4 regions of the Streptomyces sp. NPDC050564 genome follow, and region 4 is predicted to be linked to each of the others. Evidence: riboswitches for the same ligand, from Rfam matches in the RefSeq annotation. Region 4 holds a riboswitch; each other region holds the start of a gene.

Region 1 (7,637 bases), on a different contig from region 4:
CCACCGGCCCGCACCTGCACTTCGAGGTCCGCCCGGCCGGCGGTTCGGCGATCGACCCGCTGCCGTGGCTGCGCAGCCACGGCCTGGACCCGACGTAGGACGTAACCGTCCGCCGGGCCCCACCGCCCCCGTACCGGCTACAGCTTCTCCACCGGCGCGTACCGCAGCAGCAACCGCTTCGGCTTCGCCTCGCCGAAGTCGATCGTCGCCTCCGCGTTCGACCCCGTCCCCTTCACGCCGACGACGGTCCCGAGACCGAACTGGTCGTGGGTGACCCGGTCCCCGACCGCCAGCGAAACGACCGTCTTCTCGGAGACACCGCGGCGCGTCGCGAACCCGGAGGCACCCGAAGCCGCGGACCGCGACCGTGAGGACGACAGCGACGCAGCGACACCCGAGACCGGACCCGCCGACACGGGAGCCATCGCACCCGTGCGCTTCCACTCCAGGTGCGCGTCCGGGATCTCCTCCAGGAAGCGGGACGGCGGGTTGTACGAGGGCTGCCCCCAGGCACTGCGCATGGACGACCGGGTGAGATAGAGCCGCTCTCGCGCGCGCGTGATGCCGACGTACGCCAGGCGCCGCTCCTCCTCCAGCTCCTTCACCTGCCCCAGCGCGCGCATGTGCGGGAAGACGCCGTCCTCCATGCCGGTCAGGAAGACGACGGGGAATTCGAGACCCTTGGCGGTGTGCAGCGTCATCAGCGTGATGACGCCGTTGCCGTCCTCCTCGTCGGGGATCTGGTCGGAGTCCGCGACGAGCGCGACCCGCTCCAGGAAGTCGGAGAGCCCGCCCGCGGCCTCGCCCTCACCCGCCTCCTGCTCGAACTCCAGGGCCACGGCGGCGAGTTCCTGGAGGTTCTCGATACGGGTCTCGTCCTGCGGGTCGGTGGACGCCTGCAACTCGGCCAGATAGCCGGTGCGCTCGAGGACCGCCTCGAGGACCGTGGCCGGGCCGGCGCCCGACTCGACGATCGTCCGGAGGTCTTCCATGAGCGTGTTGAACCGCTTGACCGCGTTCGTCGAGCGCGCCGCCATCCCGTACGCCTCGTCGACGCGACGCAGCGCCTGCGGGAAGCTGATCTTCTCGCGCTGCGAGAGCGCGTCGATCATCGCTTCCGCGCGCTCGCCGATGCCGCGCTTGGGGACGTTGAGGATGCGGCGCAGCGGGACCGAGTCCTCGGGGTTGGACAGCACCCTGAGGTACGCCAGGACGTCCCGGACCTCCTTGCGCTCGTAGAAGCGGACGCCGCCGACGACCTTGTAGGGCAGGCCGACGCGGATGAAGACCTCTTCGAAGACACGGGACTGGGCGTTCGTACGGTAGAAGACCGCGACGTCGCCCGCCTTGGCCTCGCCCGCGTCGGTGAGACGGTCTATCTCGTCGGCGACGAACTGCGCCTCGTCGTGCTCGGTGTCGGCGACATAGCCCGTGATGTTCGAGCCCGCGCCCGCATTGGTCCACAGGTTCTTGGGGCGGCGGGATTCATTGCGCTCGATGACCGCGTTGGCGGCGGACAGGATCGTCTGCGTGGAGCGGTAGTTCTGCTCGAGCAGGATCGTCGTCGCGTCCGTGTAGTCCTCCTCGAACTGGAGGATGTTGCGGATGGTCGCGCCGCGGAAGGCATAGATCGACTGGTCGGCGTCACCCACGACGCACAGCTCGGCAGGGCCGAGGTCGTCCCCGCGGGGCGGCTCGTCCTCGGCGCGGGCACCGCGCGCCGGGCCGACGAGCTCCCGCACCAGCGCGTACTGCGCGTGGTTGGTGTCCTGGTACTCGTCGACCATGACGTGACGGAAACGGCGGCGGTAGTGCTCGGCGACGTCCGGGAAGGCGCGCAGCAGGTTGACCGTCGTCATGATCAGGTCGTCGAAGTCGAGCGCGTTGGCCTCGCGCAGCCGCGACTGATACATCGCATACGCCTGAGCGAGGGTCTTCTCGAAGCCGTCGGTGGCCTGGGCCGCGAAGTCCTCCTCGTCGATCAGCTCGTTCTTCAGGTTCGAGATCTTGGCGCTGAACGACTTCGGCGGGAAGCGCTTGGGGTCGAGGTCGAGATCACGGCAGACGAGTGCCATCAGCCGCTTGGAGTCGGCGGCGTCGTAGATCGAGAAGGAGGAGGTGAAGCCGAGCTTCTTGCTCTCGCGGCGCAGAATCCGCACACACGCACTGTGGAAGGTCATCACCCACATCGCGCCCGCACGCGGGCCGACGAGGTGCTCGACGCGCTCCTTCATCTCGCCCGCGGCCTTGTTGGTGAAGGTGATCGCGAGGATCTGGCCCGGGTGGACATTCCGCTCGGCCAGCAGATACGCGATCCGGTGCGTGAGCACGCGGGTCTTGCCGGAGCCCGCGCCGGCCACGATGAGCAGCGGGGAGCCGGAGTGCACCACGGCCGCGCGCTGGTTCTCGTTCAGCCCGTCCAGTAGTGCCGCGGAGTCCACGGCAGGCCGGTGGGCGCCGTCGCGGTAGTACGCGTCCCGGTCCGGGGGCACGTCGAACTTCCCGCCGAACAGATCGTCCGGAACGGGCTCCGGTACGTGATCGTCCTCGGGCGGCGGCGGGGGTTCTTCCTCGTGGGCCCGGGAGGGCTTGAGGTCCGCCAGGAAGCTGTCATCAAAGAGGCTGCTCATCGCTCTCCGAGTCTAGGCGGCCGCACTGACACCCCGCCGCCACCCTGAAAACTCGACCGGATCTCGTGACGCGGACAAGAACTCGGTCGGGTGGGTCCAGTGGCACGGCTCGGGAGCCGACGATCTTCCAGTGTCGGCCGCCACGATCTTCCTACCTTCCGAAATCGCCTCGTCACGTTCGGTGATCGATCGGGCCGGGGCTTACAGACCTTGAGGGGAGACGGCCACCAGGTCGCTGCTCACCGCGCCTCACGGCCTCGACGCCTCGACGCCTCAGCGCCTCAGCGCCTCAGCGAGAGTCTTGCGGCCGTCGGGGGGATGCGGAGCCGCCGCCCCGGAAGACCTCGGTGACCGCCACCGGGAGCCGATAACGAGACGGGCGTCGCCACTCCGGACAACTCACCACAGACCCTTCCGGATTAACTGCGCGGAGTGATGCCCAGGGTCAAGGTCACGAAAATGTATCGGGCATATCGCACATCAAACTTCACAGGAGCCACACGCGTTGGCTACCGTGCCGGGCAGGCCGCTCGACACCCACCGGCGAACGACGCCGGGCCGTGCGGCCTCCGCTCAATCCGGTGCGCCCCCGTGGCAGCCGGAGCCGGGGACCCAACCGACCTTGGGGTGAATCGGTCCAACTGCCTTGTGGGGCAAGGACCGTAGGGCAAACCTTCCGGATCCACCCGCCCGAACCCGACAGCTAACTCGGTAGGCGGATGACGGAAGGAGTCGCCTCTCTTGGCGTCGCACCGCAAATGGCGTCCTACGGGTACGCGCGTAGCAGGCATACGGACCCCCGCCCTCGCGACGGCGGCTCTCACCTCCGTCGCCCTGCTCTCCCAGACGGCGAACGCCGCCCCCTCGGCCGAACCGAAGCCGAGCCTCGAAGAGGTCGAGAAGAAGGTCAACGACCTCTATCACCAGGCCGAGACGGCCACCGACAAGTACAACGCGGCCAAGGAGAAGACCTCCAAGCAGCGCAAGCAGGTCGACACCCTCCTCGACGACGTCGCCAAGCGCACCGAGAAGCTCAACACCGCGCGTGAGGAGCTCGGTTCGTTCGCGGCGGCGCAGTACCGCACCGGGGCCGCCGCCCCTGACACCGCGACCCTCCTGCTTGCCGACAACCCGCAGGACTACTTCGACCAGACCCAGCTGATGAGCCGTCTGACCACCCGCCAGAAGGCGGCCGTCGACGACTACATCACCGAGCAGGCCGCCACCACCAAGAAGCGCACGGAGGCCGCCAAGAGCCTGGAGACGCTGACCAGCTCGCAGACCGCGCTCAAGACGTCCAAGGCCGACGTTCAGCACAAACTCACCGCGGCCCGCGAACTGCTCTCGAAGCTGACCGCCGAGGAGAAGGCGCGGCTGGCGGCGATCGAGAAGAAGAAGAAGGAGGAGGCCGACCGCAAAGCAGCCGAGCTGGCGCAGCAGCAGGCCGCGGCCGAGAAGGCCGCAGCGGAGAAGGCGGCCCAGCAGGAGTCCTCGTCGAGCACCACGACCGGCTCGTCCGGCTCGACGACCACCGACTCCTCGTACGCGACGAAGGCGGCGAAGGCTCTCGCGTTCGCCCGCGCGCAGATCGGCAAACCGTATGTGTGGGGCGCGACAGGCCCGGACTCCTACGACTGCTCGGGCCTCACCCAGGCCGCCTGGAAGGCCGCCGGCGTCTCGCTCCCGCGCGTCACCACCGACCAGGTGAACGCGGGCACCACGGTCTCCCTCACCGACGCCCAACCCGGTGACCTGGTCTTCTTCTACGACGACATCAGCCACGTAGGCCTCTACATCGGCAACGGAATGATGATCCACGCACCGAAGCCCGGGGCGTACGTCCGCGAGGAGTCGATCTACTACGCCGGGGCCTCGATCATCCACAGTGTGGTGCGCCCGGCGTAGACCGTTCCGCGAGCAACGCTTTGTGCGGGGCGCGCGCGAGTGGAGCTTGTCCTGCTCCAGTCGCGCGTGCCCCGCGTTTTCGTGCCCGCCGCGCGCGTGCCCCGCGGGTAACTCGTCCGAAGATCCCTAGCATCAGGCGCATGCCAGCCATCTCCCAGCTCCGCGCCTGGTGGGCGCAGCGGCCGCCCGCCGCCGGTGCCGCCGTCATGGCCACCGGCATCGTCTCGATCGGGCTGCATCTGACCGGCTACGAGTTCCTGTCCCGTATCTCGCTGGTCCTGGCGTGCGCCGCCTGGCTCGCGCTCGCCGCGGACTTCGGCGTACGCCTCCTGTGGGACCGCGCGGGGTGGCTGGAGGAGGCTTGCACGCCTCCCGGGCTCACCGCCGTCGCGGCGACCACCGTGCTGGGGACCCGGCTGTCCGTGCTGGGGTGGCAGAGGCCGGCCGAGGCCCTGCTCGCGCTGTCGGCCGTGCTGTGGCCGGTGCTGCTCCTCGTCGTCCTACGGCACTGGAAGCGCCGTATGCCGGGAGGGGTGTTCCTGGTGTGTGTGGCCACGCAGGGACTCTCGGTGCTGTGCGCCACGCTCGCCGCGGCCGTCGGCCCGGTGTGGCTCGCGCACACCGGGCTGGTGCTGTTCTGGCTGGGGATCGTGCTCTACGGAGTGGCGTTCGCGCACTTCGACGTCCGGGAGGTGGTACGGGGCGCCGGAGACCAGTGGGTCGCGGGCGGCGCGCTCGCCATCTCGGCGCTGGCGGGGGCCAAGCTCATCGCCGCGCACCACGTGAACCCGTACCTGTGGAACGACGACGACAGCGAAGTCCTGCGCGCCGCGACCGTCGCGCTCCTCGTGCTCGCCTTCGCCTCCTACTGCGTCCTCGCCGTCGCGGAGCTGGGGTGGCCGAGGCTCCGCTACGACGTGCGCCGCTGGGCGACCGTCTTCCCGATGGGGATGACGGCGGTGGCGTCTCTGTCGGCCGCGACCGCCCTCGGCGTCACCGGCCTCAAGGGGCCCGGGCAGGTGCTGCTGTGGATCTCGGTGGCGGCGTGGCTGGCCGTCGCGGCGGGAGCGGTCCACGTGATGATCACGGCCGGAACGCACCGTCCGACCGGTTCGGACAGGCCGACCGGCCCGCTCAGGTCCAGAGCACCGCGATGAAGATGTTCGCGGTGGTCAGCAGGCCGACGAGCCCGAAGAGGCCCTTGTCCACCTTCTCGTCGTCCCGCTTCACATAGACGAGCCCCAGGATCACGATCAGCAGGGCCAGCTTCACGCCGATCTTGATGTTGTTGACCGGATGGTCGTCGGCCTGGTTGAGGCCGACCAGGACGACGCCCGTGACCAGCATGGTCAGCGCGCCGTGCAGCATCGCCGGGACGAAGCGGGCGGTGCCCCGGCCCATCGCCTTCATCTGGGTGAGGAAGCCGCCGAGGAGCGAGGCGATGCCGATGATGTGCAGGCCGACGAAGAGATGGATGAGTACGTCCATGAGGCCGGAGCCTAATCGGACGCCCGAGTCGCTCTTGTCACCGGGCCACCCCTTGTAACCCATAGCACCGGGGCCCCCCGGTTGTCCCGGATTCGCCGCATCGGTCATCGCGCTGCGTGAAGTCGGCGGCGCAGGGCGGGGATCACGGTCACATACGGTCACTGGACGATCCAGTGCCGCCAGTTCCGTACATGGCGTTACCGGCCCCTCACTCCCAGGTTTAACGTCCTCCACCAGGTGACCGGCTCCCCACCGCCGCCCGGGCCAGGGGCGGCCGTCGGCCACCACCGCCGAGAAGGTCCGGCGGCGGCCTGCTCCCCCTGTGTGGGCCGCCGCCGGACGTGTCGCCGCTTGACCGCGCTCCCCTCGCGGTCGTACGGAAGGATGTGGGCCCTCGTGGCAGCGCACCGCAAGCCCAGTCAGCGCTCGCTCGGTGGAAATACGGCCCGCACAGCCGCCACGATCGCCCTCGCGGGCGCGGCGACGGCGACCGGCTTCGACGGGACCGGGCACGCCGATCCGCAGCTGTCTCCGGCGCAGGTGAAGGCCAAGGTCGACAAGTTGTACGAGGAGGCGGAGGTCGCCACCGAGAAGTACAACGGCGCCAAGGAGAAGGCCGACAAGGCGGAGGAGCGGCTCAATTCGCTGCGCGACGAGGCGGCGCGCAAGGAGGACCGGCTCAACTCGGCGCGGGACGCGCTGGGTTCGATAGCAGCGGCGCAGTATCGCAGCGGCGGCCTCGACCCCGCTCTGCAGCTGGCGCTCTCCGACGATCCCGACCAGTACCTGGACGGGGCCGCGTTCGCCGAGCGGGCGGGCAGCCGGCAGGCGGCGGCCGTGGGCCGCGTACGCAAACAGCTGCGGGAGATCGAGCAGTTGCGCGGTGCCGCCCACGTCGAGCTGGCCTCTCTCAAGTCGCGGCAGGCCGAGCTGAAGCGGCACAAGAAGACGATCAACGGGAAACTCGGCGCGGCACGGCGGCTGCTCTCGCAGCTCGCCCCCGATCAGCGCGCGCAGCTCGGCGAGGCCGGCGGCGTCGGCCTGCACGCCTCGCGCTCCGCGGCCCGCGACCTCGGCCCGGTGTCGTCGTCCGGCACCGTCGCCGCCCCCAACTCCCGTGCGGCGGCGGCCGTCTCGTACGCCTACCAGAAGCTCGGCAGCCCCTACGTCTGGGGGGCCACGGGCCCCGACGCCTTCGACTGCTCCGGCCTCGCCCAGGCCGCGTACCGCTCCGCGGGCATCTCCCTGCCGCGTACGACCTATGCGCAGATCAACGCCGGTCTGCGCGTCGCACGCTCCGAGCTCCTCCCCGGCGACCTGGTGTTCTTCTACTCGGGCATCAGCCATGTGGGCATCTACGTGGGCAACGGCATGATGATTCACGCTCCGAACCCGACGGCTCCGGTGCGGCTGGCTCCGATCGACGAGATGCCGTTCGCGGGGGCCACTCGGGTGGTGTGACCCATGGGACTCTCAGAGGTCGTTTTCTCCCGATGTTTCATCCCGGAATACACGTTTGATCCCGGGATGTCGGGTCACGCCAGGAGATGGTGGCTTCGCCGGTGAGACGGCGGGCCATCAGGTCGGTCATGGCGAGGTGGATCATGGCTTCGG
Region 2 (7,637 bases), on a different contig from region 4:
GCGACCATGTCGGCCTGCTTGTTGCCCCGCCGGGTCGCGATCGAGCCGTCGTCGTAGTCGATGTCCTCGGGGTCGACGATGACCTCGATGTTCGGGGAGTGGTCCAGCTCCCGCAGCTCCATCGGGCTGAACTTCGCCTGCGCCGGGCCACGGCGGCCGAAGACATGGACCTCCAGGGCCTTGTTGGCCTTCAGGCCGTCGTAGACGTTCGGCGGGATCTCGGTCGACAGCAGTTCGTCCGCGGTCTTGGCCAGGATGCGCGCCACGTCGAGCGCGACGTTGCCGACGCCGAGGACGGCGACCTTCTCCGCCTCGAGCGGCCAGGTCCGGGGCACGTCCGGGTGCCCGTCGTACCAGGAGACGAAGTCCGCCGCGCCGTACGAGCCGTCGAGGTCGATGCCGGGTATGTCGAGCGCCCGGTCGGCCGTCGCACCCGTGGAGAAGATCACCGCGTCGTAGAAGGCGCGCAGGTCGTCCAGGTTGATGTCCCCCGGGTAGTCGACATTGCCGAAGAGGCGGATCTGCGGCTTGTCGAGCACCTGGTGCAGGGCCGTGACGATGCCCTTGATGCGGGGGTGGTCAGGAGCGACGCCGTAGCGGATCAGTCCGAACGGGGCCGGCATCCGCTCGAAGAGGTCGATCGACACGCCTGGCTCGGCAGCCGCCGCGGATTTCAGCAACGCGTCGGCGGCGTAGATCCCGGCGGGGCCGGCTCCGACAATGGCTACCCGCAGGGGGCGAGGCATGATCAGTTCCCTTCGAGCGGTGACAGACGTACTCGCCGGGAAGCCTAAGCTAAGGCAAACCTAAGTCAGTAGTCGGGCCGGGCCTATGACCTCATAAGGTCATCTTATGAGTCGCTTCGAAGGGGCCGACGTGTGGTCGCGCCGGGCAGGCGCCTCGCCGGCGGACGCCTTCGGGGCGGCGGCGCCGGTGGGTGCGGTCACCGCGCAGCCGCACGACAGGCCGGGTCATAGCGGTGGTTCATCCGCTCGCTGACGCGGGTCATCCCCTCGGTTCACCCCCGTCCTCGCAGGTGGGCCAGGTGCTGCGGGACAGAACGGCTGCGGCACGATCGGCTGCACCATGGCGGCTACCGGCCGGGCGCCCGTGACCTGCACGTCGGGGCCCACCATGGGCTCTACTGCGTGGGCTGCTGCTGGGGGCTCATGATCGTCCTCATCCCGCTGGGCACCATGAACATCGCGGCGATGGCCGCACTCGCGGTCGTCATCTTCATGGAGAAGCTGTGGCGGCTCGGACCGGCATTCAGCACCGCGGTGGGCGTGGCGTTCCTGATCCTGGCCGTTCTGACTCCGTTCCAGAGCTGGCCGCTGCCAGGACTGCAGCACTCCGGGCCGTCGATGCAGCCGATGACGTGACCGCGCATCTCATGCCGAGAGTCGCGGTCGCACGCCGAGCTGAACTGTCATGCGTCGTTGGCGCCCCGAGCCAGGCGACGAGCTCGGGGCAGGCGGACCATCGTGTACACACACAAGGCGGAGAATGCGAGCACGCCGGCAGGGTCACACCAACCGCTCGGGCCGGGGCGGCCAGTACGGCGAAGGTCACAAATACATATCGGACACTTCGCACTTCAACCTTCACACGAGGCACACAAATTGGCTAGGTTGACGGGCGGACCGCACGACTGCCTCCGGCGAACCCCGCCGGGTCGCGCGGCCTCCGCCGAGTCCGGTGCGCCCCCGTGGCAGCCGGGGCCGGGAACCCGACCGACTTTGGGGTGAATCGGCCCAACTGCCCAGCAGGGCAAGGGCCGTAGGGCATGCCTTCCGCGAACCGTCCGCCCGAACCCGACAGCCGACTCGGTAGGCGGAATACGGAAGGAGTGCGTCCCCCATGGCTCCCGACGCCACGCCGCCCGCAGCGGACGGACCGAGCCGCGAAGAGGTGCGGCAGCGGATCAGCAGCCTCTACGACCAGGCCGAGACCGCCACCGGAAACTACAACGCCACCCGTGCGATGTCCACGGGAACGCGCAGGAGCCTCAACCCTGCGCTCGACAGCCGGCGCAGGCCCAGCGATCCCGCCCTCGACGACGTCACCAGGCAATGGTTCGACGTGGCGCGCGCGCAGTTGGGGCCGACCGTCCCGGCGAGGCTGCCGGCCGACAGGATGCCGAAGCGCCCGGCCGAGGCACGGCCCACACGTCCGGTGGAACGTCCGGCGGACGGACTCGCCCGCCGTGGGCTGGAGTCGGCCGCCCGGCCCGTCCCGGAGTTGACCGCCGGGCCTGTCGCCGGAGTGACTGCGGGTCCGGTGGCGGAGTTGACCTCCGGCGCCGTCGCGGCGCTGCCGGCCGCGCCGCGGACACGGCAGGAAGTCGCCAAGGCCCTGCCGGCACCCGCCGCGGAACCGGGTCGGCCCTCGGCCTCGTTGAAGACTTCCAAGGAGCAGATCCAGCAGAAGCTCGCGGTGGCCCGCGAGTTGCTCTCCCTGCACACCCCGCAGCTGACAGCCGCCGTCCCCGCGATCGAATCCCGGCCGGCGGAAGACTCCTGGCGTGCCTACGAGCAACCGACTCCTCTCCGGCCCGAAGAGGAATGGCAGCCGCAGCAATCGGCCGCTCTCGGCACCACCACCTCCATCGCCGCGGTCGTGCCCATCGGCGCGGACAGCGCCTCGGACACCGGGTACGGCAGCAAAGCCGCGAAGGTACTCGCCTTCGCCCGTGGACAGATCGGCAGGCCATGTGTCTGGGGCGCGTCCGGACCGGGCTCGTACGACTGCTCGGGCCTCACCCAGGCCGCCTGGAGAACCGCAGGGGTCGCACTCCCGCGCACCGCGCGCGATCAGGCGACCGTCGGTACGGCCATCCCCCTCGCCGACATCCGGCCCGGCGACCTGATCTTCTTCTACGGCGACATCAGCCACGTCGGCCTCTACATCGGCGACAGCATGATGATCCACGCGCCGAGCCCGGGGGCATACGTGCGCGAGGAGTCGATCTTCTACGCCGGAGCCTCGGCGATCCACAGCGCGGCGCGGCCCGCGTGAGCACTGCGGCGTCGGTGCGCGGGGCCGCTCAGGGATCGTGAGGGGCACGGAACAGCCGGCTGACCAAGCTGAGGGTGAAGAGGGGTAGTTGGCAGGGTGAATAGTGCGCGACCATGGTGCGCATGACCGTGGCCGATCGCGCCATGACCCAACTGGAGTCATGGCCGAACCTGATAAGTGGCTCACCCCGATGCGCCGCAGGGCGCGCCTTCGGGACGTCGGGGCACGACATCGTCCACTTCCACTCCGACGACGCCGCGGACCTGCATCTCACGCATGCGGCCGTCCATCGGCTGCTCCCGCACCTGCAACACAGCACCGCTGTGCGGGTGCACCCCGGCTCTTCGTGGATCACCGTGCTGCTGGACTGCGACGCCGATGTGGCGCTCCTGCTCACGCTGATCAGCGTCGCTCTCAAGGAGCACGACAGGGCCGGAGGCGACCTACTTCCCGAGGGACCCTCAACGCTCTGCGACTGGCAGCCTCAGGCGGTTCTCTCGCCACGCGCGGGAGCCTCCGCGGCCGTCCGCCACCGTCGGGTTCCGGCCGCGTGGAAGGCAGTCGGCCGGTTCATCCCCCACGGCAGCTGACGCGACTAAGACCGACCGGCAAATGGATCACTTGAGGCGGCGGCTGATGGGTCGGCCATCCCAGCGGTAGCGGCTGCGTGCCTGCCAGATCAGCATGCGAAGTGTGACGAGGGTAGCGGCGAGGTAGAGGTAGAAGTCCACGACCCTGCCGTTTCTCTCGGTGCAGCGCCGAAGCTTGCCGTAGCCGTTCATCCACGAATGCGTGCGCTCGACGGGCCAGCGCCTGCTGGCCTGGATCGGGGCGGGCACACCCTTGCGGGCGATCTCGGCAGTGAACCCCAACTCGGCTATCAACGCACGGGACTTGATGCTGTCGTAGTCCCGGTCGAGGTTGACGTTCACGGTGTCCGGCAGCATGCCGACCTGCTCCTGCGCGGCGTCCAGGGTCAGTCCGAGCAGTGGCGAGTCATGCCTATTGGCCCCCTCGGAGACGATCCCCAGCGGGACGCCGCGGGCGTCGCAGGCGGCGGAGCGCTTCAGCCCCTGCTTGCCCCGGTCGACCGGCGAGCGGCCGGCCTTCTCCCCGCCGGACGGGGCCTTGGTGATGCAGCCGTCCACCGAGATCTCGCCAAGGTCGAGGCCGATCATCCGGTCGTAGGCGTCCAGGGCGAGAGCGTGCAGCGCTTTGGAAATCCCCTGCCGGGACCACTCTTTGAGGCGTCGGCGGATGGTGCGGTCCGAGCATCCGGGTGTGGAGATCCGCTCGTAGCCGGAACCATGGACCAGCGCGAGCACGACGTGCTCGAAGACGGTTCGGTCGGGGATCCGGCGGCGGTGACAGCCCAGCGGGTGGCCGACGACGAACTCCTCCCGGACGGGGAGGAGCGCGGCGAACTGGTCCCACAGGGGTTCGAGCAGGCAAGCTGGCAGCGCGGGCACGGCCGTCCTTCGTGATCACTGAGCGTAGAGATTACGAGCATGAGGTACGCGCAGGGCGGCGGGTCGACCGACCCTGAGCTCAGGGCAGGTTCACCACGGGAGGTTCCCGGATCGGTCGATGAACTGTCCCGTCGGCCCGTCCGGGCCGATCGTCGCGAGGGTCACGATGGACTCTGCGCCGTCGGCGACGCTGTGTCCGAGGCCGCCGGTGAAGTCGGTCGCGGTCTGCCCGGGGTCTGCGGCGTTGACCTTCACGTCCTTCAGTTCCTTGGCGTACTGCGTCGTGAGCATCGTGACCGCGGCCTTCGAGGCGCAGTAGAGGGGCAGGGCATACCGCGACTCGATCCGCGCCGGGTCCTGGGTCATGCTGAAGGAGCCCATCCCGCTGGACACGTTGACGATGACGGGGTTCCGCGACTTGCGCAGCAGCGGGAGGAAGGCGTGCGTGACGCGCACGATCCCGACGACGTTCACGTCGAGCACGGCGCTCACGTCGGCCGCGGTGTACTCCTCGACGGGGCCGACCTTGCCAAGGACGCCGGCGTTGTTGACCAGGACGTCGATCGTTCCCTCATGCGCGGCGACATCCGCGGCCGCGGCCTGGACCGAGGCGTCGTCGGTCACGTCGATCTGAACGAACCGGGCGCCGAGCGACTCGGCCGCGGCCCGACCGCGCTCACGGTGGCGGGCACCGAGGAGGACGGTGTGCCCCGCCTCGACGAGGCGACGAGCGGTTTCAAAACCGAGGGACTTGTTGGCCCCGGTGATGAATGTGGTGGTCATGCTGGCTCCTCCTGGTCCGAACAGCACGGTCGTGCGCTGTTCACGCACTCCATGCTGGGTCCCCGGGAGGGTTGGCGGGAGCTACGGGACTTCCTGGTACCGCGCGTACCACCCAGCAGCCTGGTCCACCGGACGAGGCGGAACGCGGGCCTTCATTTCTGAGGAGACATCCTCTGGACCCCAATGGCCGCAAGGAATTCGAGTTTGCTGCGGGCGTCGGTGCCTGGCTGAGGCGTGTACACCACGAGGCGGAGGTTCGTGTCCTGGGTGTTGAGGATGTCGGAGTTCATGGCGATGTCTCCGACATCCGGGTGCTGGACGAGTTTGTGCGCACTCTGGTGACCGCCCACCGCTCGGCGGCTCCACAACTCGCAGAACCGTGGGCTGAGGTTCAGCCTCGATACCAACGCCGCGAGGTCGGGATCGTCGGGGTACCGGCTCGTCGTCGCGCGCAGGTCGGCGACGAGGGACTCCTCGAACGCCGCCCGCTCGGCCGCCGTCTGCCGGACCCGGGGCAGCTCACCCAGGAACTGCCAGACCAGGACGTTGCGATCTCCCACACCGCGGACCGTGGGATCGCCGAACGTGGCCGCGAACAGCGGATTCCAGTGCAGCAACTGCCAGGTGGCGTCGTAGATCGCCAACGGGTTGCCGGCGAGCTGGTCCACGATCCGGTACAGGCTCCCTGGGATCATTCGCGGAACCCGGCTCGGATCCGCTGCGTGACCAGCCATGCGCAAAAGGTGAGCATGCTCGTCGTCGGACAGGTGCAGGGCGCGAGCCAGGGCCGAGCAGACCTGCGCCGAGGGTGTCGCCACCCGTCCCTGCTCCAGCCGGACCACGTACTCGACCGAGATGCCGGCCAGCGTCGCCAGCTCCGCGCGTCGCAGACCGGGGACCCGACGGGGTGACCCGTGTGCGAAGCCCACCGTCACGGGATCCAGCCGGTCCCGCCACGCCCGCAGCGCGGCACCGAGTTGATCCATGCACACCATCCTCCCGCACACCCCGCAACGCTGGGTGGTACGCGCTGTACCACGAAGCCCCGTAGCTCCCGCCGACGCTCCCCTGGGCTCAGTGTCGAGTCGTGAACGGCGCACAACGATGCTGTTCGGAGTCAGGAGGAGCAAGCATGACCACCACGTCGAACCACTACGTCACCGTGCTGTGGGAAGCCCGGGCCAAATCCGGGAAGGAAGCCGCGATGAAGGCGTTCATGACAGCCGCCGTCACCGCATCACGCTACGACGCGGGCAACATCGACTACGAGGCTCACCAGGTCGCGGGACAACCGGGCGCGTTCGTCATCTTCGAGCGCTGGGAGAGCCGCGAGGCCCTCGAAGGCCACCTGCAGGCACCCCGCGTGCAGGACCTGGTGCCCCAACTGCTGGAACTGATGGACGGCAGCATCGAGGACGGGATCCGATTCCTGCAGCCGTTCCGCCCGGCACGGTAGGCCGACCCGGAGCACGGCGGTCGTGATCGTCGTCCTCCGACGCTGAGCGGTTTCGAGCAGCAAGGCGGCAGCGCGGGCACGGCCGTCCTTCGTAATCACTGAGCGTAGAGACTCCATGATCACGAGGACCCGTGCCTGCTCTGCATCCTCCCCCACACCCGATGCCTATTGCCGGTCGTTCTAAGGGCCCACAGGCACGGCGACAACGTGCCAGTGCCGGCCCTCCAGGTCGACGTACAGGCCGGCGTCGACCAATTCGTCGCCGTCCCGCTCGTAGGTGCGCTCGGTGAGCAGCTCGGCGAGGCGGCACGGGCGGCCGCGGAGGTCGGTCCACGGCAGGCGGATCCGGCCCTGGGCGGGCTGGTCGGAGAGGTTGACGACCACGAGGTGGCGGGCGGATCCGGTGGTCCAGCACCAGGCGACCAGGTTGCCGTGGGACGGATTGTCCGGCCAGCCCGTGCAGTCGACCAGCCGCCAGTCCCCTCCCGTACGCATGCCGGACGAGGCGACCGAGGCCAGCAGCCGGTGGTGGAAGGCGAGCAGTTCCTTGTCGAGGGGCTCCTCCGGGCGGCGGGAGAGGAAGACCGGCGGCCGCACCCGGCGCCCCTCGAACTGGCCCTCGTGCCAGAGCGTCGCGCCGGGCAGCGTCGCGATGGTGACGGCCGCCGCCCGCTCCCGCTCGGGCGACAACGTGGCGGCGGCCCGGGGTTCGTCGTGGTTCTCCAGGAAGCGGACGAGCCCGCGCTGGTAGCCGAGGTCGGCCAGCAGATGCGGACGCACCGAGTCGGCACCCTCGTGCAACAGCCGGTCGTAGAGCCGCTTGTCGTAGCAGTGGTCGAACCCCTGCTGCTGGAGCGCCCATTCGAGGTCCCAGTAGGCCTCGGCGACGAAAAGGAGGTCCGGGTGGCGCT
Region 3 (7,637 bases), on a different contig from region 4:
TCCAGGATCTGCCCGGTCACGAGCCGTTCGAACGCCTCGGCCTGGATCCGGACGGCCTCGGGCCCGAGATCGGCCAGGGTGTGCGAGGCGCGCGCGAAGAGGAAGTCACCGGTGAGGACGGCCACCGAGTTGCCCCAGCGGGTGTTCGCGCTGGGCACCCCGCGTCGCGCGTCCGCCTCGTCCATCACATCGTCGTGGTACAGCGTGGCGAGATGGGTCAGCTCGACGACCACGGCGGAGGGCACGATACCCGGCGCGTACGGATCACCGAACTGCGCGGCGAGCATCACGAGCAGCGGACGGAACCGCTTGCCACCGGCCCGGAGGAGATGCTGCGCGGCCTCCGTAATGAAGGGGACCTCGCTCTTGGTGACTTCGAGCAAGCCCTCCTCCACAGCCGCCAATCCGGCCTGGACATCGGCTTCGAGAGCCTGGTCCCGCACGCTCAGCCCGAACGGCCCGACGACGGTCACGAGAGGTTCTCCTGTCTGCTGACGATCACATGGCGAACTCGGTCGATCATTCGGTCGATGACACGGTTTGTCGATGTGTCGCTGCCATCACTCAAGTCAGCGTATCCGGTCACGTTTCGATCACCACGAGCGCCCACCGTCCCCCCGCCCGACTTCGCTCCAGCAGCAGGTACCCCGCTCGCCCGGGCGATATCGGATTACGGGCGGTATGTTCTTGATCAGCTGATACGACCGGACATGCCACGCCCCATCCGGAGGGACCCCACCGTGTCCCGAAGCGCCGTCGAGACCGCCCCCGGCAGCCGGGAGCCGCCGGGTGACGACCAGGCCTTCCTCGGCGGGCCCAGGGGCCTGCCGGCCCTCTCCGGCCCGAAGGTCCCGGAGCGCTTCTCGTTCCTCGGCATGCAGGCGATCCCGATCCTGATTCTCTGCCTCTGCGCCAACCGTCGCCCACGGCGGTATGGGCGTGGCCGCGGGCACGACGGCGCCCGTGTCGGCGGCGTACGGAACGCTCGCCCACCTGGCCTCGGTCGCCGGCGGCCGGCTCACCGACGGCGACGGGGGATTCTCGGCGGCGGCCATCGGAATGATGTTCGGTCTCCTCCAGTACGTGGCGGGCCGCCGTCACCCGGCCGGACGCGGACACGCGGCGGAGCCCGCCGTCGGGCCCGGCGCGATGCGCCGCGCGGTCCGCCCGATCGTCCTGGGGCTGCCGGCGGCCGCCGCTGGCGCGGTGCTCCGCGCCGCCGCCGGACGGCCGACAGCGCGCTCCGGCCTCAACGGCACGATCGCCGACGCCCCGGGCCCGGCCGTGACGGCCCTCGCCCCCTGGCTGCGCCGCACGATGCACCCGGTCCACTGAAGCCACTGGGGTGACACTCATGCACATCCGTACGTCCTTCCCGTACGAGACCACTCACGAGGACCTCTGGATCCCGCTTCCGGACGGCACCCGCCTCTACGCCCGCGTCTGGCGCCCACTGACGGACGAGCCCGTGCCCGTCCTCCTCGAATACCTCCCGTGCCGCCTCACGGACTGGACCGCGCCCCGCGACTGGCAACGCCATCCCTGGTACGCGGGCCACGGCTACGCCTCCGTCCGGGTGGACGTCCGCGGCCACGGCAACTCGGAGGGGTTGCCGACGGACGAGTACTCGGAGGTGGAGCTGGCCGACGGGGTGGAGGTCGTCAACTGGCTCGCGTCCCAGCCCTGGTGCACCGGCAAGGTCGGCATGTTCGGTATCTCCTGGGGCGGCTTCAACTCCCTCCGGATCGCGGCCCTCGCGCCCGAGCCGCTCAAGGCGATCGTCACGGTCTGCTCGACGGACGATCGCTATGACAACGACGTGCACTACATGGGAGGTTCCGTCCTCGCCGTCGACATGCACGCCTGGGCGGCCACCATGCTCGCCTTCGCCTCCCGCCCGCCCGACCCGGTGCACGTGGGCCAGGTGATGTGGCGCGACATGTGGGTGAAGCGCCTGCAGGCGGTGGACCCGCTCATCCACACCTGGCTGTCCCACCAGTCCCGGGACGCGTACTGGCGGCACGGCAGCGTCCGCGAGGACTATGGCGCGATCCGGGCGGCGGTCCTCGCGGTCGGCGGCTGGCACGACCCGTACCGCGACACGGTGCTGCGGCTGGTGGAACACCTTCCGCGGGATCGCGTACGCGGCCTGATCGGTCCCTGGTCGCACCAGTACCCCGACCGCGGCCTGCCGCCGGGCCCGGCGATCGGTTTCCTCCAGGAGACCCTGCGCTGGTGGGACCACTGGCTCCGGGACAAGGACACGGGCGCCCTGTCCACCCCCGTCCTCCGCTCGTACGTGATGGACGCGCACCTCCCGGCGACGGTGTACCCGGAGCTCCCCGGCCGCTGGGTGGGCGACCCGGCCTGGCCCTCCCCCTCCGTCACCCCCGTTTCGTACGCCCTCCAGGGCGACCCGGTGGTGATCCGCTCTCCCCAGCACACGGGGGCGGACGCGGGCCGCTTCTTCCCTCTCGGGAACGACGCGGACCTGCCCCCGGACCAACGGGAGGAGGACGCGAGATCCGCCTGCTTCGAATTCGAAGTACCGGAAGAGACCTGGGTTCTGGGCCGTCCGAGAGTCCGGCTGCGGCTGACGTCCTCGGTTCCCCGGGGTCAGGTGATCGCCCGCCTGTGTGATGTGGCCCCCCACGGAGCCTCGACACTCGTCACCCGGGGTGTACTGAACCTGTCAAAGCGTCACGGCCGTGACCAGGCGGTTCCCTGGAAACCGGGTGCTACGGAAGAGGTGGTTTTCGACCTGAACGGCATCGGCTACGCGTTCCCGCCGGGCCACCGCATCCGCCTCGCCGTCTCCTCCGCGTACTGGCCCTGGATCTGGCCGCAGCCGGGCTCGGAGGCCGGTTTCACCCTGGACCCGACGGGCAGCCTGCTGGAACTCCCGGTAAGGACACGGGAGTCGACGCCCTCCATCACGTTCGAGGAACCGGAGCAGTCCGAACCGCTCGGGGTCATCGTCCCGACGACGCTGGACGAACCCCGCCCGGAACGCCTGGTGGTCCGCGACGTGGCCGCCAGCGCCTGGCGCCTGGAGGTCGACCCACGCTACGGCGGCACCCGCGTCTACCCCGACGGCCTCGAATTCACCGAGAACGCGCTGGAGACATACACCATCAACGACTTCCACCCCCTCTCCGCTCGCGCCCGCTCGACGTGGTCGATCCGACTGCACCGCCCGGACCTGCCCTGGGACGCGCGTATCTCGACGACCTCCGAAATCACCTGCGACACCGAGGACTTCACCACCTCCAACGAGGTCATCTGCAAGGACGGCGACGAGGTGGTCTTCCACCGCACCTGGGAGAAGCGGATCCCCCGAACGGCGGGCTAGGTCCTGTCGTCGAACTCCCGCCTGCCCCGCGGCGCCCGCCCTCCGGGCGGACGACGGGAGTTCGACGACAGGATCTAGAAGGCCGGGGTGCCGTAGGGAACCCTGAGCCCATGGCGCAGACGCGGACCGAGGAATTCCTGATGGACCTCGACGAGGGCATGCTCGCCTACTTCCGCGAGATGGCCCACGAGATGGTCACGCGCTTCGGGATCTCACGGGCGGAAGCCGTCGCGAGGATCAACTGGGCATACCAGGGACGGGAGTTCGGGCCGTACCCCGACCTGATGTGCCACGAACTCCCCGAATACTGGGGCTACGGCCTCTACTTCAAGCCCAACGCGGGCCGCCTCCCCGACGACGACCGCGACACGGGCCTCTCCGTGTGGGAAGTGCGCCCGGCTCCTCCCCGGCATTCCCCGGCCTGGACACTCGATGCGTAATGTCCGAATTAAAAGCATTGCCGCTTTGATGGGCCTTGGTCGCGTGAATTGGGTCACGTCCGAGTTGCCCCGGCGTCGCACCCCATGACCTCGATTCCCCCTTCGCGAAAGGCAAGTTGAGGATCACATTCCGCCATAATCGGGCAATTCATCCCTCCCTTTTCCGAGGTTAAAGCGGACTGAGCCATGAATTCGGGTCTTGTTCCCGACATGTGCTCTCGCATACGTTCGCCCCGATCCGAGCGGATCGCCGAATCCTGCCGCCGCTCGGAAACCCACCCACCCACGCACGGCAGGAGCGGGGGACCCAGGTAAGCCGCCGGTCCGTACTTCGGAACGGCTAGGGGTGAAGCCGCGCCCAGCGCGCGGCCGGGCACCTCCCGCCCGAACCCGACAGCTCACCTCGCAGGCGCCGGAGAGGAATGTCGTCATGCCCGCACCAGGCAAGCACTGCCGCCGCAAGACCAGCAGCCCGTTCACCCGCGGCATGATCGCCGCCGGCGCGAGCGGAGCCGCGCTCGCCCTCCCCCTCGTGTGCGCGACCAGCGCGCACGCCGCCCAGCCGACGCAGGCGCCGCAGGTCACGAAGGCTGCCGCGGTCACGATCAACGACGTCCAGCTCGTCACCTACAAGGTGGTCGCGGGCGACACCCTGTCCAAGATCGCGCAGAAGTTCCCGCAGAGCGGCGGCTGGCAGAAGCTGTACGACGCCAACCGCGCGGTGATCGGTGCGAACCCGGCGGTCCTCCCCCCGGGCCTGACGCTGACGGTGGGCACGAAGACCGTGAAGCTGGGCTCGGCGCCCAAGGCGAGCACCACGTCCGCGACGCCGGCCGCCCCCGCCTCCACGAAGACATACGCCAACAATCTGGACGGCTGGATCAAGCAGTCGCTGGACATCATGGGCAAGGCGCACATTCCGGGCACCTACAACGGCATCCACCGCAACGTCATGCGCGAGTCCTCCGGCAACCCCCGAGCCATCAACAACTGGGACTCCAACGCCGCCGCCGGCATCCCGTCCAAGGGTCTCCTCCAGGTCATCGACCCGACCTTCAAGGCGTACCACGTCCCCGGCACCTCGATGGACCCCTACGACCCGGTCGCGAACATCACGGCCGCGTGCAACTACGCGGCGGCGAAGTACGGCTCGATCGACAACGTCAACGGCGCCTACTGAGACACGCTCTCGCGGGCCCTCCCCTGGGCCCCGAAGAGCCGCTCCAGCACCACCGCGATCCCATCCTCCTCGTTCGACAGGGTCACCTCGTCGGCCACCGCCTTCAGCTCCGGGTGGGCGTTGGCCATGGCGACGCCATGGGCGGCCCAGTCGAACATGGGGATGTCGTTGGGCATGTCGCCGAAGGCGAGGGTGGTGGCGGGGCTGAGACCGAGGTGGGCGGCGGCGAGGGCGAGCCCCGTCGCCTTGGTCACGCCGCATGGCTGGAGTTCGACGGTACCCGGCCCCGACATGGTGACCGTCGCCAGCGAACCGACCGCTCCCCGCGCCGCCGACGCCAACTCGTCGTCGGACAGCGAAGGGTGACGGAGCAAAACCTTGCTGATGGGCTCCGACCAGAGGTCGTCGCGGCGCGGCACCCGCACGGCCGGCAGCGTCGGATGCGGCATGACATACCCCGGCTCGATGAGCGTCAGGCCGTCCACACCGTCCTGGTCCACCGCCGCGTAGAGCAGCCCGACCTCCGCCTCGATCTTGCCGAGCGCGGTTTCCGCCAGTTCCCTGTCCAGGGTCACCGACCAGAGCAGACGGTGCGCCCCGGCGTCGTACAACTGCGCCCCCTGTCCGCACACCGCCAGTCCCTGGCCGCCGAGTTCGTCCAGGAGCGGTCGGACTCTCGGCGCCGGCCGTCCCGTCACCACCAGATGCTGGGCACCCTCGGCCGTGGCTCTCGCCAACGCGGCGCGCGACCGGTCGGAGAGTGTGTCGTCGCCGCGCAGCAGCGTTCCGTCCAGGTCAGTGGCGATGAGTGAATATGCAGTCGGAGCGGCCATGATCCGAAGAATACGGATCGAACGTCTCATCGGCCCGGCGCGAACCGGACGACGTCCGGTATCCCGTCAGCAACGCCGTTCACCGCACGGACGGTATGGGTGGTACGGGCCTTATCTGCCGTACTGACCGCGGGTGTTCCACTCCCGTCCACACCGACGCAGGCCACCGTGTCTACGTCCAACGACCGTTCCTGGATGCGGAGTTGGCCTGCCGCGAGCCGCGGGCGGGACGAGAGCCCCGAGCCGCACCGATGTGATGCGACGGTCAGGGGGCGCACCCATGGGCAAGGGCGCCCCCTGCCCCCGACTCACCCGTGCGCAGCCACCAAGTGCTTGGCCAGCCGCGGTGAAGCGAGCTCCGTCCCGCACACGAACCGCATCACCGGCCCGTACGAGGCCGCCGCCGGCAACCCCGTGAAGTACAACCCGGGCACGGACGACCGATACCCCGCGCCGAGTTTCGGCGTCCCCCGGCTGACCGCGAGCGCGGTACGGAGCTCGTGTCCGAGGAAGTCCATCGCGGCGATGTCGACGCGATAGCCGGTCGCGGCAATGACGTGGTCGGCCGGCAGCTCCTCGGTCCGGCCGCCGTGGGTCTGGACGGAGAGGACGGGGTGGCCACCGCGGGCGTCGGCGCGGACGATCCTGGACACCTCACGGACATCGACCTTGCCCTCGAAGCGGTCGCGCAGCCACCAGGCGCCGAGCGGACCGAGCACACGGCGGACCAGGTAGTGCCGGGCCTGCGCGGGCAGATAGCGGTAGGGCTGTGGGTAGTAGCTCAGCGCCCACAGGGACCAGGCGCGACCGAAGGGCGACTCGGGACGCAGCCTGGGCTGCTGCCACGGGGGTGCGCCGAAGTCGACGGCGCCCTTGCCGCGGGACACCACCCGTACCTGCGCTCCCGCCTCCGCCGCGAGCGCGGCCGTCTCCAGCGCGGACTGGCCGGCGCCGACGACGATGAGCTCCTTGCCCGAGAACCGGGTCAGGTCATGGTTCTGGGAGCTGTGGGAGACAGGGCCCGTGGGGGTGGGTCCGTCGGCCGCCGCTGCCGCGAGCTCGGCGGGAAGATGGGCGAGTCCGGACAGACCGGTGGCCACCACGACCGCCCGCGCCGTGAACAACTCCCCTGAATCCAGCTTGAGTTCGAAGCCGCCGGAGCCATTACGGCCGTCCTTGCGGTCGACCGAGACGACCCGCACCCGCTCCAGCTCGGGCACCAGCTTCTGCTGGAACCACTCCCCGTACGCGATGAACGTCTCGACCGGGATGATGTCCTCGTCCGTGACCAGCCGCCGTATCCCCGCCGCGTCGCAGTAGTCGACGAGCGTGTGCCCGCGCTGCGGGGCGTCGATGCTGGAGGCGACCGGGGTCGACTTGAGGAGCATCCCCTCGGGCATGTGATCGCGCCAGCTCACCATGGGCTCGCCGAAGACACGCACCGGGACACCGCGCGCCCGCAGATGGGCGGCGGTGGACAGGCCGAATGGCCCGGCACCGATGACTGCTACCGGATGAATCACGAAGTCCCCTCCCCAGGACGTACTACGTCTACTTCGCGGTGGAACTGTTGGTGCTGCCACGGCGGTTGGTCCGCCACAGCTGATACAGATGCTTCGCGCCCGGCCGCACGAAACGCGCGAGCATCGTGAAGAACGGCCGCAGGTCGTCACCCGCGAGCCACGCCAGCTCCGTACCGCTCGCGCGAGCCGGCGCGTGCGGTGTCGTATAGCCGCTGCGCCGGTAGGCGAGCAGGGCCGGCAGGTCGATGTTCTCCACGATGTAGCGGTGACCGGCCCGCTGTTCCCCCTCTGGAACGGTGCGCCCGGTCA
Region 4 (7,637 bases):
TCCACGGTCAGGTCGTCGGCGCGCAGTACAACCACTACATGCCGACAGGCGGCGGCGGGCGCTCTCGCCGATCTCCTCCTCTACTGGGCCCACCACTGGTCGAACAAGGCATCCGAGCCCCCTCCGGATACCGTCATGGAGTGACCGACCAGCCCCAGCTCCCCAGCACCGCCCCCGAACTCTTCACCTGGGAGTTCGCCACCAACCCCTACCCGGCGTACGCGTGGCTCAGGGAGCATGCCCCCGTGCACAGGACCCGGCTGCCCAGTGGGGTGGAGGCCTGGCTGGTCACCCGGTACATGGATGCCAAGCAGGCGCTCGCGGACGGGCGGCTGTCCAAGAACCCCGCCCATCACGACGAGCCCGCGCATGCGAAGGGGAAGACCGGTATCCCCGGTGAGCGCAAGGCCGAGTTGATGACGCATCTGCTGAACATCGACCCGCCGGACCACACCCGGCTGCGGCGGCTGGTCAGCAAGGCGTTCACACCCCGGCGCGTGGCCGAGTTCGCGCCGCGCGTGCAGGAGCTCACGGACCATCTGATCGACCAGTTCGCCGAAAAGGGTTCCGCCGACCTCATCCACGAGTTCGCCTTCCCGCTCCCCATCTACGCCATCTGCGACCTGCTCGGCGTCCCCCGTGAGGACCAGGACGACTTCCGGGACTGGGCGGGGATGATGATCCGGCACGGCGGAGGGCCGAGGGGCGGTGTGGCACGGTCCGTCAAGAAGATGCGGGGGTATCTCGCCGAGCTGATCCACCGCAAGCGCCAACTCCTGCCCGACCGGCCCGCCCCCGGCGAGGACCTCATCTCCGGGCTCATCCGCGCCTCCGACCACGGCGAGCACCTCACCGAGAACGAGGCCGCCGCCATGGCCTTCATTTTGCTGTTCGCCGGCTTCGAGACCACCGTCAATCTCATCGGGAACGGCACCTACGCCCTCCTCACCCACCCCGAGCAACGCCGACGACTGCAGGCCTCCCTCGCCGCCGAGGAGACCGGACTTCTCGAGACCGGCGTCGAGGAGCTCCTGCGCTACGACGGTCCCGTCGAACTGGCCACGTGGCGGTTCGCGACCGAGGCGGTCCGGATCGGGGGGCAGGACATCGCGCCCGGCGACCCCGTCCTCGTCGTACTGGCGGCAGCGGACCGTGACCCCGAACGGTTCCAGCATCCGGACACCCTCGACCTCTCGCGGCGTGACAACCAACACCTCGGGTACGGCCACGGCATCCACTATTGCCTCGGCGCGCCGCTCGCTCGCCTGGAGGGCCAGACCGCGCTCGCCACCCTGCTCACCCGTCTGCCCGATCTCCAACTCACGGGAGATTCGGCCGATTTGCGCTGGCGTGGTGGACTCATTATGCGTGGATTGCGCACACTTCCCGTGGAGTTCACGCCTCCGCTTGACTCGCCCCGCCCCTAAGGGGTGGGCGTGCAGGGAACGGCCGCTCAGCAGGGAAAAGGTGACGTTCCGTCAGCTCTGTGATCTTCACGTGATCTGCGCTGCATCGACTTGTGACAAGCGTTCGAGTGCGGATACGTTCACCCATCAACGCGGCCCATCCGTCGCTGCAGTCGCAGTAGCGGCTGTCGTCACCTGCTGTCACGCGAAAGGCTTCCGCATGCTCTCCGGGAACGGCCGTCATCGTCGCCCCCGTCAGGCCCCGGCCCTCATCGTCGCCGCAGGAGTGACCGGATCGGCCATCGCCATCCCGTTGCTCGGCGCCACCAGTGCGAGCGCGGCCGACGGCACAACCTGGGACCGGGTCGCGGAGTGCGAGAGCGGCGGCGCCTGGAGCGCGAACGACGGCAACGGGTACTACGGCGGGCTGCAGTTGACCCAGGACAACTGGGAGTCGTACGGCGGCCTCGAGTACGCCCCGAGCGCCGACCAGGCCAGCCGCTCGCAGCAGATAGCCATCGCCGAGAAGGTCCTCGACGGTCAGGGACTCACCGCCTGGCCCACCTGTGGACCGCTCTCCGGGCTCAGCAAGAACTCCGGCTCGATCGAGGTCGACACGGGTGTGGCGGACGACTCATCGAGTTCGTCGAGTTCTTCTGATTCGTCCGACTCGTCCAATTCATCTGCTGAGTCCGATTCATCCAACTCATCCGACTCGGGCTCCGATTCCTCGTCCGACGCCTCCTCGGGTGCGGACGGGGACTCCACGAAGTCCGACACCTCACAGGGTTCCGACAGCTCGGATACAGAAGCGACCAAGAGTGACGAGTCGGACAAGTCCGGCCAGAACGACAACTCTTCGGCCTCGTCCGACAGCGCGACGTCCGGCGCCGGGCGCCACCGTGGCGACACCGCCGACGAGGGTGCGACCGAGGGTGCGACCGACGGCCGTAAGGACGGCTCTTCCGGACGGCACGCCTCGCGCGGCTCCGACGCCTCCCGTGACGCCGCCGACGGCTCCTACGTCGTGCGCGCCGGAGACAGTCTCTGGACCATCGCCGACTCCCTTGACCTCAAGGGTGGATGGGCCGAGCTGTACGCCGGGAACAAGGAGGCGGTCGGCTCCGATCCCGACCTCATCCTTCCCGGTCAGAGGCTTGCAGTTGGTGCTGAATCGGGCGAAAAGTAGCGGGAGTTCACGTCATGGTTCGCCGCGGAATGTCCGGTTTGGCGCGAGTGAGACATGAGTCTCAGAAGCCCTGATCGTCTTTGAAATTCCGGCGATCGCATGTCTACGGTCATGACCGCTCGCCACTGCGGGCCCCGACGGTCGCAACGCCGAATCCTGCCAACGGCCGTACGGGAACAGTCGACGCGTCAGCGCCGTAGGCAGGAGCGGGGGACCCAAGGTAGGCGCCGCGCCCGGTAGTTGACCGGGAGCGGCTTGGGGTGAAGCCGTGCGCCAGTGGCGTACGACCGGGCACTCACCCGCCCGAACCCGACAGCTCACCTCGCAGGCGTCGGTGAGGGGATCTCTCCATGCTGTTTTCCAGCAAGGGCAAGCACCGCCGCCCGGCCGTCCTCAATCGGACTACCCGTCTCGCAACGCTCGCCGGTGTCACCGGTGTCGCCATCGCCGCCCCGCTGATGGCGGCCGGCAGTGCTTCCGCCGCCACCGCCTCCGAGTGGGACGCCGTGGCCCAGTGCGAGTCAGGCGGCAACTGGTCCATCAACACCGGCAACGGCTACTACGGCGGCCTGCAGTTCTCCGCCCCCACCTGGGCCGCGTACGGCGGTACCGCCTACGCCGCGAGCGCCAACCAGGCCACCAAGTCGGAGCAGATCACCATCGGTGAGAAGGTCCTCGCCGCGCAGGGCAAGGGTGCCTGGCCGACCTGCGGCACGGGCCTGTCGAGCGCCGCGTACGCCGGCGGGACCTCCAGCTCCTCGTCCAACAGCTCACAGAGCACGACCCCGAGCACCACCACCCGGACGACCGAGCAGCCCGCCTCGCGTTCGGCCGAGCGCCCCGCCGCCAAGACCGTCACCACGCCGACCGGCAAGAAGGTCAAGAAGGGTGACGGCGAGTACAAGGTCGTCAAGGGTGACACCCTCAGCTCGATCGCCGAGAAGAAGCACGTCAAGGGTGGCTGGCAGCAGCTGTTCAAGCTGAACAAGGACATCATCGACGACGCGGACTTCATCTACCCGGGTCAGCAGCTCCACCTCGGCTGAGTGCGCGGCTGATCGCTCAGCCGGGCATTCGGCGGATTGTCCGGCGGAGTGACAGCTCCCTCATGGAGGAGGCCTCCATACTGGAGACCTCGTGAGGGTCCCCCCGTCCCCACGGGCTCCCCGCTCCGGTGCGTGTTCCCCCGTACGCGCCGGAGCGGGGCTTTTTTGTGCCTGGCTCTCGTGCGCTTTCATGCCTGGCTCTCGTGCGCGAGGTTTCGTGTACGGGGCAGGTTTTTGTTCCGTTCGGAAACAATTTACTCTCGGTTCTGCCCAAGGGGTGGTCGACCGGCTGGCCGATCCCCCCGAGGCGGTTAGGCTCATGTCGCGGAGCCGACCGCGGCTCCGTGCACTACGGGCCCCGCGGCCCCGCATACCCGCGTCACATCCCAGAAGGAGATGCTCGTGCCGTCCATCGACGTCGTCGTAGCCCGGGAAATCCTGGACTCCCGAGGCAACCCCACGGTCGAGGTCGAGGTAGGCCTCGACGACGGCAGCACGGGTCGTGCCGCCGTCCCGTCCGGCGCCTCCACCGGCGCCTTCGAGGCCATCGAGCTCCGCGACGGTGACCCCAACCGCTACCAGGGCAAGGGTGTCGAGAAGGCCGTCCTCGCCGTCATCGAGCAGATCGGCCCGGAGCTCGTCGGTTACGACGCCACCGAGCAGCGCCTGATCGACCAGGCGATGTTCGACCTGGACGCCACCGACAACAAGGGCTCGCTCGGCGCCAACGCCATCCTCGGCGTCTCGCTCGCCGTCGCGCACGCCGCCTCCGAGGCCAGCGACCTCCCCCTCTTCCGCTACCTGGGCGGCCCGAACGCGCACCTGCTGCCCGTGCCGATGATGAACATCCTGAACGGCGGCTCGCACGCCGACTCCAATGTGGACATCCAGGAGTTCATGATCGCCCCGATCGGCGCGGAGTCCTTCTCCGAGGCCCTGCGCTGGGGCGCCGAGGTCTACCACACCCTCAAGAAGGTGCTGAAGACCAAGGGCCTGTCCACCGGCCTCGGCGACGAGGGCGGCTTCGCCCCGAACCTGGAGTCCAACCGCGCCGCGCTCGACCTCATCGTCGAGGCCATCAAGCAGGCCGGTTACGTCCCCGGTGAGCAGATCGCGCTCGCGCTCGACGTCGCCGCGTCCGAGTTCTACAAGGACGGCAAGTACGAGTTCGAGGGCAAGTCCCGCTCGGCCGCCGAGATGACCGAGTACTACGAGGAGCTCGTCTCCGCGTACCCGCTGGTCTCCATCGAGGACCCGCTGTACGAGGACGACTGGGCCGGCTGGAAGGTCATCACCGACAAGCTGGGCGACAAGGTCCAGATCGTCGGCGACGACCTCTTCGTCACCAACCCGGAGCGCCTGGCCCGCGGCATCGAGGAGGGCTCCGCCAACGCCCTGCTCGTCAAGGTCAACCAGATCGGCTCGCTGACCGAGACCCTGGACGCCGTCGAGCTGGCCCAGCGCAACGGCTTCAAGTGCATGATGTCGCACCGCTCCGGCGAGACCGAGGACGTCACCATCGCCGACCTCGCCGTCGCGGTGAACTGCGGTCAGATCAAGACCGGTGCCCCGGCCCGCTCGGACCGCGTCGCCAAGTACAACCAGCTGCTGCGCATCGAGGAGATCCTCGACGACGCCGCGGTGTACGCCGGCCGCTCGGCCTTCCCGCGCTTCAAGGGCTGAGTGTTGCCGCACGTCCGCTCCGCGGACCGTCGGCACAGCAAGGGCTGACCCGTACCGGGCCAGGCCTTAGCCAGTCGTACGTACGTCCCCGTACTCGGTCCCGTACCGTGTGCGGGGACGTACGCACGTGACGGGCTTGCACCGGGGAGGCGGGACTCATGGTTGTGAAGGACCGGGACCGGTTCTCCACCGCGACCAGACTGCGGCTGCTCGGCGAGCAGACCGCGGCCCGTGTCTACCGTTCCCAGACCAAGCGGCAGGCCCGCCGCTCGCGGCTGACGGGCCGGGCCGCGCTCCTGGCTCTCGTCCTGTGCTCCCTGATCGTGGCCCTCGCGTACCCGATAAGGCAGTACGTGTCTCAGCGGGCCGAGATCGCCGATGTGGAGCGGCAGCGGGAGCAGGCCCGCGAACGGGTCGAGCAGCTGCGCGACCTCAAGGCGCGGTGGCGGGACGACGCGTACGCCGAGCAGCAGATCCGGCAGCGGCTGCACTATGTGATGCCGGGCGAGACCGGCTATGTCGTGATCGACCCGGACACGTCGAAGCAGGCCCACGCCGACAAGGGGGCGGCCGCCCGTCCCTGGTACGCCAATGTCTGGGACGGCGTGGACAAGTCCGACGCCGCCGACCAGTGAACTGACCAGAAAGACATGTGACTCACGGCATGGAAACGCCACCGCCGCCCACCCCGCGCACCGAGCCGACCGACGCGGACGTCGAGGCCTTCAAGCAGCAGCTGGGCCGGCCGCCCCGCGGGTTGCGCGCGATCGCGCACCGGTGCCCATGCGGGCAGCCGGACGTCGTCGAGACGGCGCCGCGTCTTCCCGACGGGACGCCGTTCCCGACGACGTACTACCTGACGTGTCCGCGGGCCGCGTCCGCGATCGGCACGCTCGAGGCCAACGGTGTCATGAAGGAGATGACGGACCGGCTGGCGACCGACCCCGAGCTGGCCGCCGCGTACCGCGCCGCCCACGAGGACTACATCGCGCGCCGCGACTCCATCGAGGTCCTGGAGGGCTTCCCGAGCGCGGGCGGCATGCCGGACCGGGTGAAGTGCCTCCATGTGTTGGTCGCCCACTCCCTGGCCGCGGGGCCCGGCGTGAACCCCCTCGGGGACGAGGCCATCGCGATGCTGCCGGAGTGGTGGCGCAAGGGCGCATGCGTGGTTCCCACGGACGGGACCTGACCCTCCGCCTCACTCAAAAAGATCGCGCAGTTTCCCGCGCCCTGAAGGGGCGCGGGAAACTGCGCGACAAGCCCCCACCGTCCCGCACAAAAAGAACAACGCAAGGGGGCCCGGGGGCGCAGCCCCCAGGTACGGGAATGGGTAGGGGCGGAGGGGCGAGAACCATCACGACAGGAGACCGGACACCATGACCAGGGTCGCTGCCATCGATTGCGGCACCAACTCCATCAGGCTGCTCGTCGCAGACGCGGACCCGCGGACGGGTGAACTCGTCGAGCTGGACCGCAGGATGACGATCGTGCGGCTCGGCCAGGGCGTCGACCGGACCGGACGGCTCGCGCCGGAGGCACTGGAGCGGACGTTCGCCGCGTGCCGGGAGTACGCGGCGATCATCAAGGAACACGGCGCGGAGCGGCTGCGCTTCGTGGCGACCTCGGCCTCCCGGGACGCCGAAAACCGGGACGAGTTCGTCCGTGGGGTGCTGGACATCCTCGGGGTCGAGCCGGAGGTCATCACCGGGGACCAGGAGGCGGAGTTCTCCTTCACCGGCGCGACCAAGGAGCTGACCGGCCAAAACCAGGGGGGCGCAGAGCGCCCTTCGAATGAGTGTGGTGGCGGGCGACGGGCGGGCGACCTGGCCAAGCCCTTCCTCGTCGTGGACATCGGCGGCGGGTCGACCGAGTTCGTCGTCGGCGACGACCATGTGCGCGCGGCGCGCTCCGTCGACGTCGGCTGCGTACGGATGACCGAGCGGCACCTCGTACGGGACGGGGTCGTCACCGATCCGCCCACCGAGGAGCAGATCGCGGCGATGCGCGCCGACATCGAGGCCGCGCTCGACCTCGCCGAGGAGACGGTCCCGCTGCGTGAGGCACACACGCTGGTGGGCCTCGCCGGCTCCGTCACCACGGTCGCGGCGATCGCGCTGGGGCTCGACGCATACGACTCCACGAAGATCCACCATTCCCGGATCGCGTACGAGCGGGTCAAGGGCATCACCGACGCCCTTCTGAAGGCCACTCATGAACAGCGCGCCGCGCATCCGGTGATGCATCCGGGGCGCGTCGATGTGATCGGCGCGGGCGCCCTCGTCCTCCTCGCGATCATGGAGCGGATCGACGCCC

Evidence for each region. A riboswitch is a leader RNA that binds a small molecule or an ion and turns the genes downstream of it on or off. The one in region 4 is predicted to bind cyclic di-AMP.
Region 1: it holds a riboswitch for cyclic di-AMP, as region 4 does, so the genes downstream of both, ACIBK0_RS08490 (NlpC/P60 family protein) here and ACIBK0_RS30460 (transglycosylase family protein) in region 4, are expected to answer to the same signal.
Region 2: it holds a riboswitch for cyclic di-AMP, as region 4 does, so the genes downstream of both, ACIBK0_RS34560 (NlpC/P60 family protein) here and ACIBK0_RS30460 (transglycosylase family protein) in region 4, are expected to answer to the same signal.
Region 3: it holds a riboswitch for cyclic di-AMP, as region 4 does, so the genes downstream of both, ACIBK0_RS24770 (transglycosylase SLT domain-containing protein) here and ACIBK0_RS30460 (transglycosylase family protein) in region 4, are expected to answer to the same signal.

What each region holds. Positions count from the first base shown of each region.
Region 1 is NZ_JBITGS010000004.1:176,574-184,210, forward strand. Features, by position in the region: gene ACIBK0_RS08480 (peptidoglycan DD-metalloendopeptidase family protein) at 1-98, shown strand, start outside; gene pcrA (DNA helicase PcrA) at 138-2,630, opposite strand; cyclic di-AMP (ydaO/yuaA leader) riboswitch at 3,191-3,364, shown strand; gene ACIBK0_RS08490 (NlpC/P60 family protein) at 3,372-4,535, shown strand; gene ACIBK0_RS08495 (tellurite resistance/C4-dicarboxylate transporter family protein) at 4,676-5,692, shown strand; gene ACIBK0_RS08500 (hypothetical protein) at 5,670-6,023, opposite strand; gene ACIBK0_RS08505 (NlpC/P60 family protein) at 6,420-7,484, shown strand; gene ACIBK0_RS08510 (IS5 family transposase) at 7,522-7,637, opposite strand, start outside.
Region 2 is NZ_JBITGS010000026.1:108,541-116,177, reverse strand. Features, by position in the region: gene ACIBK0_RS34570 (FAD-dependent oxidoreductase) at 1-746, opposite strand, end outside; partial or broken gene ACIBK0_RS34565 (DUF2182 domain-containing protein) at 1,065-1,382, shown strand; cyclic di-AMP (ydaO/yuaA leader) riboswitch at 1,692-1,852, shown strand; gene ACIBK0_RS34560 (NlpC/P60 family protein) at 1,861-3,018, shown strand; gene ACIBK0_RS34555 (luciferase family protein) at 3,141-3,608, shown strand; gene ACIBK0_RS34550 (IS5 family transposase) at 3,636-4,487, opposite strand; gene ACIBK0_RS34545 (SDR family NAD(P)-dependent oxidoreductase) at 4,578-5,270, opposite strand; gene ACIBK0_RS34540 (helix-turn-helix transcriptional regulator) at 5,423-6,256, opposite strand; gene ACIBK0_RS34535 (putative quinol monooxygenase) at 6,403-6,726, shown strand; gene ACIBK0_RS34530 (alpha-amylase) at 6,907-7,637, opposite strand, start outside.
Region 3 is NZ_JBITGS010000015.1:215,393-223,029, reverse strand. Features, by position in the region: gene ACIBK0_RS24790 (polyprenyl synthetase family protein) at 1-473, opposite strand, end outside; partial or broken gene ACIBK0_RS24785 (hypothetical protein) at 741-1,227, shown strand; gene ACIBK0_RS24780 (CocE/NonD family hydrolase) at 1,355-3,352, shown strand; gene ACIBK0_RS24775 (hypothetical protein) at 3,463-3,792, shown strand; cyclic di-AMP (ydaO/yuaA leader) riboswitch at 4,063-4,219, shown strand; gene ACIBK0_RS24770 (transglycosylase SLT domain-containing protein) at 4,223-4,972, shown strand; gene ACIBK0_RS24765 (HAD family hydrolase) at 4,966-5,805, opposite strand; gene ACIBK0_RS24760 (FAD-dependent oxidoreductase) at 6,114-7,328, opposite strand; gene ACIBK0_RS24755 (ATP-grasp domain-containing protein) at 7,357-7,637, opposite strand, start outside.
Region 4 is NZ_JBITGS010000021.1:73,745-81,381, forward strand. Features, by position in the region: gene ACIBK0_RS30450 (cytochrome P450) at 141-1,427, shown strand; gene ACIBK0_RS30455 (transglycosylase family protein) at 1,627-2,595, shown strand; cyclic di-AMP (ydaO/yuaA leader) riboswitch at 2,733-2,941, shown strand; gene ACIBK0_RS30460 (transglycosylase family protein) at 2,946-3,641, shown strand; gene eno (phosphopyruvate hydratase) at 4,038-5,324, shown strand; gene ACIBK0_RS30470 (septum formation initiator family protein) at 5,483-5,959, shown strand; gene ACIBK0_RS30475 (DUF501 domain-containing protein) at 5,989-6,513, shown strand; gene ACIBK0_RS30480 (exopolyphosphatase) at 6,701-7,637, shown strand, end outside.